2 regions of the Mucilaginibacter gossypii genome follow, and region 1 is predicted to be linked to the other one. Evidence: riboswitches for the same ligand, from Rfam matches in the RefSeq annotation. Region 1 holds a riboswitch; the other holds the start of a gene.
What was found. Region 1 has a riboswitch for S-adenosylmethionine ahead of J3L18_RS08910 (O-acetylhomoserine aminocarboxypropyltransferase/cysteine synthase family protein). Riboswitches for the same ligand answer to the same signal wherever they lie in the genome.

Region 2: another riboswitch for S-adenosylmethionine. It lies ahead of J3L18_RS16315 (TlpA disulfide reductase family protein); the one in region 1 lies ahead of J3L18_RS08910 (O-acetylhomoserine aminocarboxypropyltransferase/cysteine synthase family protein).

Annotation. Positions count from the first base shown of each region.
Region 1 covers NZ_CP071878.2:2,103,047-2,108,353, forward strand. The annotation lists gene mqnE (aminofutalosine synthase MqnE) at 1-61, opposite strand, end outside; gene J3L18_RS08900 (hypothetical protein) at 155-673, opposite strand; gene J3L18_RS08905 (trans-sulfuration enzyme family protein) at 770-1,885, shown strand; SAM riboswitch class I at 2,105-2,215, shown strand; gene J3L18_RS08910 (O-acetylhomoserine aminocarboxypropyltransferase/cysteine synthase family protein) at 2,462-3,781, shown strand; gene J3L18_RS08915 (homoserine O-acetyltransferase family protein) at 3,872-4,927, shown strand; gene J3L18_RS08920 (homoserine dehydrogenase) at 4,927-5,307, shown strand, end outside.
Region 2 covers NZ_CP071878.2:3,891,773-3,897,079, forward strand. The annotation lists gene J3L18_RS16310 (SusC/RagA family TonB-linked outer membrane protein) at 1-1,551, opposite strand, end outside; gene J3L18_RS16315 (TlpA disulfide reductase family protein) at 1,887-2,456, opposite strand; SAM riboswitch class I at 2,578-2,691, opposite strand; gene J3L18_RS16320 (isocitrate lyase/PEP mutase family protein) at 2,996-3,784, opposite strand; gene J3L18_RS16325 (YybH family protein) at 3,917-4,297, opposite strand; gene J3L18_RS16330 (DUF6597 domain-containing transcriptional factor) at 4,369-5,184, opposite strand.

The sequences.
Region 1 (5,307 bases):
TTAAATCAGCAGATAAATTCGGATCGTTAAGTAAAAACTGTAAATTATCTGAATTATGCATCAATTAAAAATTTGGTCAAAGGTACTAAAAAGCACAAAAGTAATATGCGTTATGACACATATCGGCCAAATTTCACGGTAAATTACATTAAAGTTACAGAGCCTTGATCTCGCTTATGGAGATGCCTATCGCGCAATCATCCTGGCAACCATTAGGTACATAACTGGCTCCTGATATCATGCCATTATTATTGGTTTCAAAATAAACAGTGTTTGTTTTCTTGTCTGCCGCAAGCCATTCGTTCTTTGCCTTTTTATATACTTCATCAAGAGTGATCGACGCTGCGCCCGAACTATGTTGATCTAACGATGCTTTATTCTCATGCCATTGGTCTCTTATAGTTTTAACAGGAGGCATATTTGCAGTTTTATATTCCAAAACATATGATAAAAAATCCCTCGCTGTAACAACGCCATTTTGAACGGTGATCTTGGTTTCGGAGCCATAACCAAAAACTGAACCGGCATTAACGGTATAAGTATAGGAGTTTTTACTTTCGGCTTTAAAGTTTTGCCATGCTTTATAGCTTTTGTCATAAGCGCTATCATTGGCATCTTTTTTACAGGCAGATAGCCCAATAATTACAAACAGGAAGATAAGGCACTTTTTCATGCGGTTTGGCTTTTAAACTTATTCGATAAAAAATATAAAAACGCTACAGCTAATAACAAATATTCTTGTTTATTTTGGGCGATAACACATTATGCCATGAAAATTGAAACTATAGCCATACACGCCGGTAACCATGTTGATGAAGCAACAAGGGCCGTTATACAACCCATTATTATGTCAACCACGTTTGAGCGCGGTGAGGATGGCGGTTTCCCGGCAGGTTATATTTACAGTCGCTCATCGAACCCCAATCGTCACGCATTGGAGCATGTGCTGGCAAAGTTAGAGGGAGGTGTTGAAGCAGCTTCCTTTTCATCAGGTAATGCGGCCGGGATGTCGGTATTTCAATCATTGGAGCCGGGCACGCATATTATCGCTCCTGATGATATGTATCATGGCTTACGTAATCAGCTTAAAACCCTTTTTGCCGGGATCCTTACTTTCGATTTTATCGATGTAAATGATACCGGGGTTTTACAACAGCACATCAAGCCCGAAACAGGTTTGATCTGGATTGAAACACCATCGAACCCCCTGCTTAAAATAACCGATATTAAAAAGGTGGTTGCTATTGCCAAATCAAAGGGCATTAAAGTTTTGTGCGATAATACATTTGCCACCCCTATGTGCCAGCGACCACTTGAGTTGGGCGCAGATATGGTTATGCACTCAGCCACCAAATACTTTGGCGGGCACAGCGACCTGATGGGCGGCGTTTTGATTACTGCAGAGAACAACGATTGGTGGACAAAAATCCGCCAGGTGCAGGAAATGGGCGGCGCTATCCCCTCGCCTATGGATTGTTATTACCTGGTACGCAGCATCAAAACCCTGCCATATCGCGTAAAGGGCCATGTACAAAACGCTCAATTACTTGCCGAATATCTTGAACAGCACCCTCATGTTGAACAGGTAATGTACCCTGGTTTGCCTTCGCACCCGCAACATGAGATAGCTAAAGATCAGATGCTGGCTTTTGGCGGGATGTTATCTTTTACTATTAAGGGCGATGAGAACGACACGCATAACATTATTAATAAGCTGAAACTATTTATCAAAGCTACCAGCCTTGGTGGTGTTGAAAGCCTAATAGAACACCGCGCTACTGTTGAAGGGCCGGATACCAAAACACCACGAAACCTGCTAAGGGTTTCGGTTGGACTGGAACATATTGATGATTTGATAGCGGATATGGAGCAGGCCCTTGCTTAGGCCTTTTAAGGTAAATAAGGTAAAAGGATAAAGGCGAAAGGTAGCTGCATTTGTCTAAGCTTAAAATTGTTCTCGAATGAACCTTTTGCCTTTGGCCTTTTACGTTTCACCTTCAAAAAAAATAAAATTTGGTACATTAGCTCATAATCCCTTATATTCGCAACAATATTTGGTAGTGATACCAACGTCGATCAATCCTCCGCACATAGTTCGGGTGTTGATTTATAAAGAAGCGGCGAGAGATCAGGCTCAATGACCCGCTGGCAACCCTTCAATGTTGAAGAAGGTGCCAATTCCTGTCCCGGCAAATAACACCGGGGAATATAAATTTATAACCATGAAAAGTTTAATTAAATTTACGCAACGCAACACTTTTTACACCGCAAACGGTAACATACAACGTATTAGCTCCCCTATTGGCTGTATTTGTATGTGTTGCTGCTGTTGATGCTTAGCAAGCTCCTGTTTTTCATTCTCTGAAAAAAGCGTGTTTTTAAACCGGTTGTTTTTAAACCGGCTTTCCAAATTCATCTAAACATTCAAAATCTAAATTAAACACATTAAAAAATTACAACTATGTCTGCCTTAAAATTCGAAACCTTACAATTGCATGCCGGCCAGGAAGTTGATCCAACAACAGGTTCACGCGCTGTGCCCATTTATCAAACTACTTCATACGTATTCAACAGCGCCGAACATGGCGCAAATTTATTTGCATTAAAGGAGTTTGGTAATATCTATACCCGCATTATGAACCCTACTACCGATGTGTTTGAAAAACGCATCGCGGCGTTAGAGGGCGGTGTAGCTGCGCTGGCAACAGCCTCTGGCCAGGCATCCCAATTCCTTGCCCTTAATAATATTTTACAGGTTGGCGATAACTTTGTTACTTCACCTTTCCTATATGGCGGTACTTACAATCAGTTTAAAGTAGCTTTCAAACGCCTGGGTATCGAAGTACGCTTTGCCAAAGATGATACTGCGGCCAGTATCGAGGCGCTTATTGATGATAAAACAAAGGCCATTTTCCTGGAAACCATTGGTAACCCGGGCTTTACCATTGCCGATTTTGAAAAGGTGAGCGAAGTTGCCAAAAGACATGACCTGCCATTAATTGTTGATAATACTTTCGGTGCCGGTGGTTACCTCTTCCGCCCTATTGAACATGGCGCTGATGTGGTTGTTGAGTCAACAACCAAATGGATTGGCGGACATGGTACCAGTATTGGCGGCGTCATTATTGATGCAGGCAATTACAATTGGGGTAACGGTAAGTTTCCGCAATTCACTGAACCATCTGAGGGGTACCACGGGTTGATATTTAACGATGTATTTGGCATTGGAGGCCCGTTTGGCAATATCCAGTTTATTATCCGCGCCCGTGTTGAGGGATTAAGGGATTTCGGCCCGTCGCAAGCTCCGTTCAATTCATGGTTGAATATCCAGGGACTTGAAACACTTTCTCTGCGTGTGCAACGTCACGTTGATAATGCCCTGCAACTGGCCAAATGGCTGGAGCAGCACCCACAGGTGGCAAGTGTAAATTACCCGGGACTGGAATCATCGCCATATCATGAGCTGGCTAAAAAATATTTAAAGAATGGTTTCGGTGGCGTATTGTCATTCGAGATTAAGGGGAGTAAAGAGCAGGCTAGCAGATTGATCAACAACCTGAAACTGGTTAGTCATTTGGCCAATGTTGGCGACGCAAAAACACTCATCATTCAGCCATCGGCAACTACGCATCAGCAATTGTCTGATGAAGAGCAATTGGCTGCCGGTGTTACGCCAGCTTCATTGCGAGTGGCTGTTGGTATTGAGCATATTGACGATATTAAAGCTGATTTTGAGCAGGCTTTTGCAAAAATCAAGCAAGGTGAGGGTGAGTTAGTTTAATAATGTATAGTTTTTTTAAGTGATATAGTAAACGTTATTGCAGGTTGCAGCCGGAAATACCGGTTGCACCTGAAATAACAAAACAACAGAATGAACGCAGAGATATTTAAATACACTAATACTTTTGAATTTGAATCGGGCCGTACAATTGAAGGTTTAGAAATAGGTTTTCACACTTATGGCCGGTTAAATAAGGAGAAAAATAATGTTGTTTGGGTTTGCCATGCGCTTACTGCCAACAGCGATGTATTTGACTGGTGGAAAGGGCTTATTGGCGAGGGTTATTTTTTTAACCCGGAAGAGCATTTTATAGTTTGCGCCAATATTTTGGGTTCTCCTTACGGCACTACAAGTCCGTTGAGCATTAACCCGGTTACCGGCCAGCCATATTATCTTTCATATCCCCAGTTTACTACAAGGGATATGGTTAAAGCGCACCAGTTGCTTGCCCAGCATTTAAACATCAATAATATCAGTGTATTAATTGGAGGTTCGTTAGGTGGCCAACAGGCTATGGAATGGGCTATTATTGAGCCAGAGCGGATCAAAAATCTGATCCTGATAGCTACCAACGCCAAGCACTCGCCATGGGGCATCGCCTTTAACGAGTCGCAGCGTTTAGCTATCACAACCGACCGCACCTTTTACAGCAATACGCCCGAAGGCGGTCAGAAAGGCTTAAAAGCTGCGCGCAGTATCGCGCTTTTAGGTTATCGTACTTATAAAACTTACGGCATTACCCAACAGGAAGAAGCCGACGATGTGCAGGACAATTTCCGTTCTTCATCGTACCAAAATTACCAGGGGCAAAAGCTGGTGAACCGCTTTAACGCCTATAGTTATTGGTACCTGACCAAAGTGATGGACTCACACAATGTGGGCCGGGGCCGTCACGGTGTAGATAAAGCGTTAAGTCTCATCAAGGCAAAAACATTAGTTATTGGCATCTCGTCGGATGTTTTGTTCCCTGTTGAAGAACAGCAATACCTGTTCAGGCATATCCCAAAAGCTGCCTTTTCCGAGCTGGATTCGTTTTATGGGCACGATGGATTTTTAATTGAAACAGAAGCATTAACAAAAATATTCACATCATTTTTTAAAACCGATGTGAAAGGAAAAATTATAGAACTGCAACGTACAGCGTAATGAGTAAAAAGTTAAATATCGGCCTCTTCGGATTTGGAGTTGTTGGCCAGGGGTTATATGATATCATCAAAACAAAGCATTTAAATATCGAGATAGTAAAATTTGCTATTAAAGACCCTAATAAAAAACGTTCTTTACCGGCACATTTATTTACTACCGACAAAGAAGAACTGCTTAATAACCCGGAGATCAATACCATTGTTGAACTGATCAATGATACCGAAGCTGCTTTTGAAATTGTTTCAAGGGCTTTAAAATCTGGCAAAAACGTAGTATCTGCCAGTAAAAAAATGATCGCCCTGCATTTGGACGAACTGATCGAAATCCAGCATCAATACGGCACATCATTATTATATGAAGGCGCTGTTTGCGGTAGTATC
Region 2 (5,307 bases), 1.8 Mb from region 1:
CTCTTCGTATGAGCCAAACGGTGTTCCATTGGTGCCGTAGGCTACTTTAATCTTACGCCGGTCATTATAATAATCGGTACCGGTACGGAAGTTTGCTGATAGACCGTCAATGATTTTGTAATTCAGCTCGATACTACCTATCAGGTGATTTTTGTGTTGGCCTACTGTGTTTTCATAAGCCAGCCAGTATGGGTTGCTATAGTAACTATTATTCCAGTTAAAGGTATTACCATTGGCATCCTTGTAATTTTTAAGCCTGTTGATATCAACCTGGCGGCCAAACCAGGTAAACTGCAGCATGGTGCTGGTTGCACGTTTTCCATATGCACCAGGCAGGTTATCAGCATCATCTTTACTGTAATCAACAATTGTATTAACGGTCAATTTATTGTCGATACGATAGCTTGAGTTTAAAGCAAAAGAGTTACGGCCTTGTGAGGTATTGGGTACAATACCGGTTTGGTGCAGGTTATTATAGGATAACCTGAAATCGCTTTTATCGCTGCTGCTCGCAATAGCAATGCCATTATTGAGTGTTACACCGGTTTTAAAAAAATCTTTTACGTTGTCGGGGTGTGCCACGAAAGGTACGGCCTGCCCATTTGAATAAAACTGTGGAATCAGTGAACCATCCAAAGCAGGGCCCCAGCTTTCGTCAACACCATCGTTAACGCCGCCGCCTTTACCATCTACATAGCTGAATTTCCCATTTGAGCCTTGACCATATTGATTTTGATATTCGGGCAATACCTGTACGTTTGAAAAGCTGGTATTGGAGTTTATAGTAACACCTAATCCTTTTGCCCCTTTGCCTGTTTTAGTGCGGATGAGGATAACACCCGCGGCTGCACGTGAACCATAAAGCGCAGCTGCATTCGGGCCTTTCAATACACTTACCGATTCAATGTCTTCAGAATTTAAATCAGAAATGGCATTGGAGAAATCTCTTGAACCATTAGTGCCCAAAAACTGGCTATTATCAACAATAACCCCGTCAACTACAAATAAAGGTTGATTTTCCCGTGAGATAGACGTTTCTCCACGGATAATGATACGGGATGAGCCCATATCGCCCTGGCTGTTGGTAACCTGCACACCGGCAATTTTACCTGTGAGCGCGTTAACAAAATTGGTTTCCTTAGCTTCAGAGATATCTTTCGATTTAAGCCCTTGTACTGCATATCCAAGCGATTTTTTATCCTTTGAGATATTGAGGGCCGTTATCACTACCTCATTCAGAGAATTTGGTGCTTCAACCAAAACCACGTTTAAGGTAGTTATTCCTTGCGTAATCGGGATCTCCTGGGTTGTAAAGCCAATGTAGCTAACCCTAAGCACATCATTAACATTGGCGTTGATGATAAACTTACCATCAACATTGGTTTGTGCACCCGTGGTTTTACCTTTAACAGATACGCTAACGCCCGGCAACGGCAACCCATCGGATTTGGCGGTTACCACTCCGCTAATTTTAACGGATTGCCCCGCAACCGTCTGGACGAGAATAAAAGGCAATATAATTGCCAGTAATAGCTTGTAAATTTTTAACATGATAATTAATAATTGAGATTAATTTTTGATGCCTTTACCAGTACAAAAGACATGGCTATCGCCTTAGCGGGCATAATTTGCCCGGCTCATAAGCCTATCGTAACTGTAAAGAATTGATTAGGGGATGGTAATTATTAAGCTAAGACAAGCTGCAGCAAGCCCGCATTTAAACACCATGCATGCTGTAAATGATTAACAGCAACAATGCATGCTTTGCATATTGAGACAGAAGGATTTGCAGATTGACTGGCTTTCCGAAACGAAAGTTTTCTTGTGTAAAAAAGTAGATTCTGTTTTCATAAAACGGGTATTAAATAAGTACTGATAGATTCTTTTTAATTGATAGACGCTGTTTTGTTGTTTACCAAAGCGTCCACAGCTTTTAACATGGATGCAAATTCCTGTTTATCGTACAAGCGGGTGAGGTAAACAATTTTCCCATCCCGATCGATAACCACATTGCGGGTAACACCGCTCTTTTTGCTGGCAAACCGGCCAAAAATCTCAGCACCAGGATCGAGTGCCAACGGATAGCTTATATTCATGACCTGGTGAAAACTTTTTACTTTGTTGAGCGGTTCATCGCGGTCAACGCCTATTAAAACAAGGCCTTTATCTTTATAAGTCTGCCAGATCTCTTTTTCCAAATGCGGCATTTCTTCTCTGCATACGCTGCACCAGCTTGCGGTAAACTGCAGGATAACCACCTTACCACGCAACTTCGTTAAAGAAGTTTTTGTACCATTGGTCAATACGAGCTCAAAATCGGCAGGAGCAAGATCACCGGTTTTTATGATATAACCGCGGTCGTCAGCTGTCGGATCAATTGCCTTGGTGGTCTGCGCAACAGCCGGCAATGTTGTTATGAAAAGCAAACAGGTAAAAAGTAATTGTTTAATGTTCATTGCTATACAGGTTAAACCGTAATATCATCCCGGTGATATTTTCAATATTTTAATTAGCAAGAAAAATGAAGAGGGAAAAGAAGTATACAACACCTTGCACTATACAAGGCCATAGCGTATTACATTATCTTTTCTACCCTATTTTGGGCAGACAGGAATTAGCACCTTTATAACAGTGGGCTTACAGGTTGCTAAGACATCACAGGGCCTTTCCCTCAGTCTTTCTTGATAATTAAAATATTCAAAGAACCGATTTGACGATGCAAATATATATAAATTCTACTAAAACCATAGACTTTATATAATTATTGCAATAAAATGAATTAACACTTTAAAGTTCTGCAGGCTTATTTACAGAATTTGTTTACTGATTGGATTAGCTGAAACTTTTTGAAGATAAGTTCCATAACAACAAAAAGTCCCTAACGTTCGCTGCCGGGACTTTAACCTAAACTTATTTTGCAGATTATTAAACTACCTTATAATAAGGTGAAACAAGGCAATTAGGTTTTTAATTATTTAGCACTTTTATTCGCCTGTTAACTGGCAGTCCCGTTAAAAAGGGCCGCAAAGCTATTTTCGGCTGTTATTTTTTCGATCAAATTTTCCAGTGACCGGTAGATGTTCATATTCAAAAATGGGCCTGCGCTAATCCTTTTAATGCCCGCATTTTGTAACGCTTTAAAATCCGGAAGGCCGGGCATACACATTACGCTAACCGGGAGGCGCGATAAGGCCGTTATTTTTTCAATATCTGCTATTTGGGTAATGCACGGAAAAAATAAACCATGCACACCTGCACCCTGGTAAAGTTTAGTACGGGTCAAAGCGTCTTCCAGTGCGTTAGGTAAACCAAGCAGAAAGGAATCGGTCCTTACATTTATAAATACCTCTACCCCTGTGGCGCTTAACAATGAAGTTATCTGTTTAAGTTTTGTGGCAAAGCCTACGGCATCAACAATACTTCGCTGGCCATTCACCACTATCGAATCCTCTATATTGATACCCACAACACCGATATTATATAGTTTGGTGATGTTACTGCAGATAGCCTCCGGTGTTTCGCCATAACCACCTTCAAGGTCGACTGTTAGCATGGCTGATGTTGTTGCAGCTATGCGTTTAACAACAAAAAGGTAATCCTCAAAACTCATCTCTTCGCCATCTGCAAAGCCTAATGAGCTGGCAACAGCCGCGCTTGATGTGCCGATTGCTTTAAAATTTAATTTATCATAAACCTGGGCGCTTTGTGCACTCCATACATTGCCAATTTGTAAAGGTTCGGTTTGATGATGCAGGGCTAAAAATTCATTGAATCTATTTTTCATGTTCTTGTTTTTATTTTATGCTCAAAATTAGCTTGAGCATTTTTCTAAAAATTGTATAAAACGGAAGAGATTAGTGAAAGGTGAAACAATAATGGCCGAATAAATCCGGCCATTATTGTTTCTGAATCTAAATCAGGCTACGAGATTAGCCTCAGCTCCAAATGCATGATCGATGACAATTTTCCAGCTGCCGTCGGATTGTTGTTTCATTAACTCTATCCCTTTTGCGGCAATCTGTGTTTTGCCATTGTCGGTAATGCTCCACTCCGATCGGCCGACCGCTACATCGCCTGATTGCAGACAGTAAACTGTTTTGATTTCCATTACTCCGGGCACAGCGCAGATGCTTTTAACAGCCTCTTCAAACTGGGCCCTGCCTGATACTTCTTTTCCCGGTTCCGGAAAAATAATACCGTTGGCATCATACACATTCATAACTACATTTACATCTTTGGTGTTAAAAGCGGCCGCAAGTACTGCGTGCACTTCCTGTGGTGTTTTTGCTGATTTCATTTTGTTGTTTTTTTTATATCAGCAAAACTATGTAGCTCGAATAGCCCAAAATTGTATAAAACGGAAGAGTATTAACTACCCGCCAGGGCCTGGTTTATAGGCGACGCCTGAGCAGCAAATGAGTTAGGTGTAAAACCTGTAAAAAGCTTGAATTCCTTTATAAAATGTGCCTGGTCAAAATAACCGGCGCTGTAGGCTACATTCGTTAGCTTTTCTTCATTAGCGCTAACCAGGCTAAGGCTATGCTGAAAGCGGTTTATTTTGTAAAATAATTTTGGCGGTAAACCTGTATACTGCGAAAAAAGGGTATTAAGGTGCCGTGAGGAAATGTTATAACGGCTGGAAATGGACAGGATATTATCGCCGCTGTAATTCTTTTTAAGACTGCTGACAATATCCCCGATAAATTTGATCTTCGAATACTTTTTTTCGGTCGCCGATAAACGGCTCCGCAAATAATCTTCAATCATGGCCACCTTCGCATTCAGGTCGGCGGTCTCCAATAATTTTAAATAAAGCGTTCTTAATTTAGGTCCGAATACGTGCGTGGCATCAACAATTTCGTTGTTAAATTCTGATACATTTTCATCAAAAAAATAAGCTGCCGAGTGCGGGTAAAAGCGGAAGCCCAGCATGATATTTCGCCCTACCGATTGTATTGCTAAGGGTTTAGTGATCTGCCCCCAGAGCTCTACAGGAGGAGTGGTAAAAAATGTATCGCCTTTCTTTGATCTCCAATTTCCGGCACCGAGGTTAAAGATTACCTCCATGGTACCGCTCGGGAACACAATATCATCGTAGCTTCTGTCCGAATCAGATTCATACAGATAGAAGCACTTAATGTAAGGCTGTAGCCTTGGCTCCGGAAGCAGCTCTTTGAAAACCATGATTACAAATATAGGATACAACCAAGTTCCCAAATTGTAAAAAACGGAACATATTTTTAGTAGCTTAAAGCGGAAGGCATAAAGCTTAAAGGCAATATCTGTTTAACTAATTTGCATAGATTT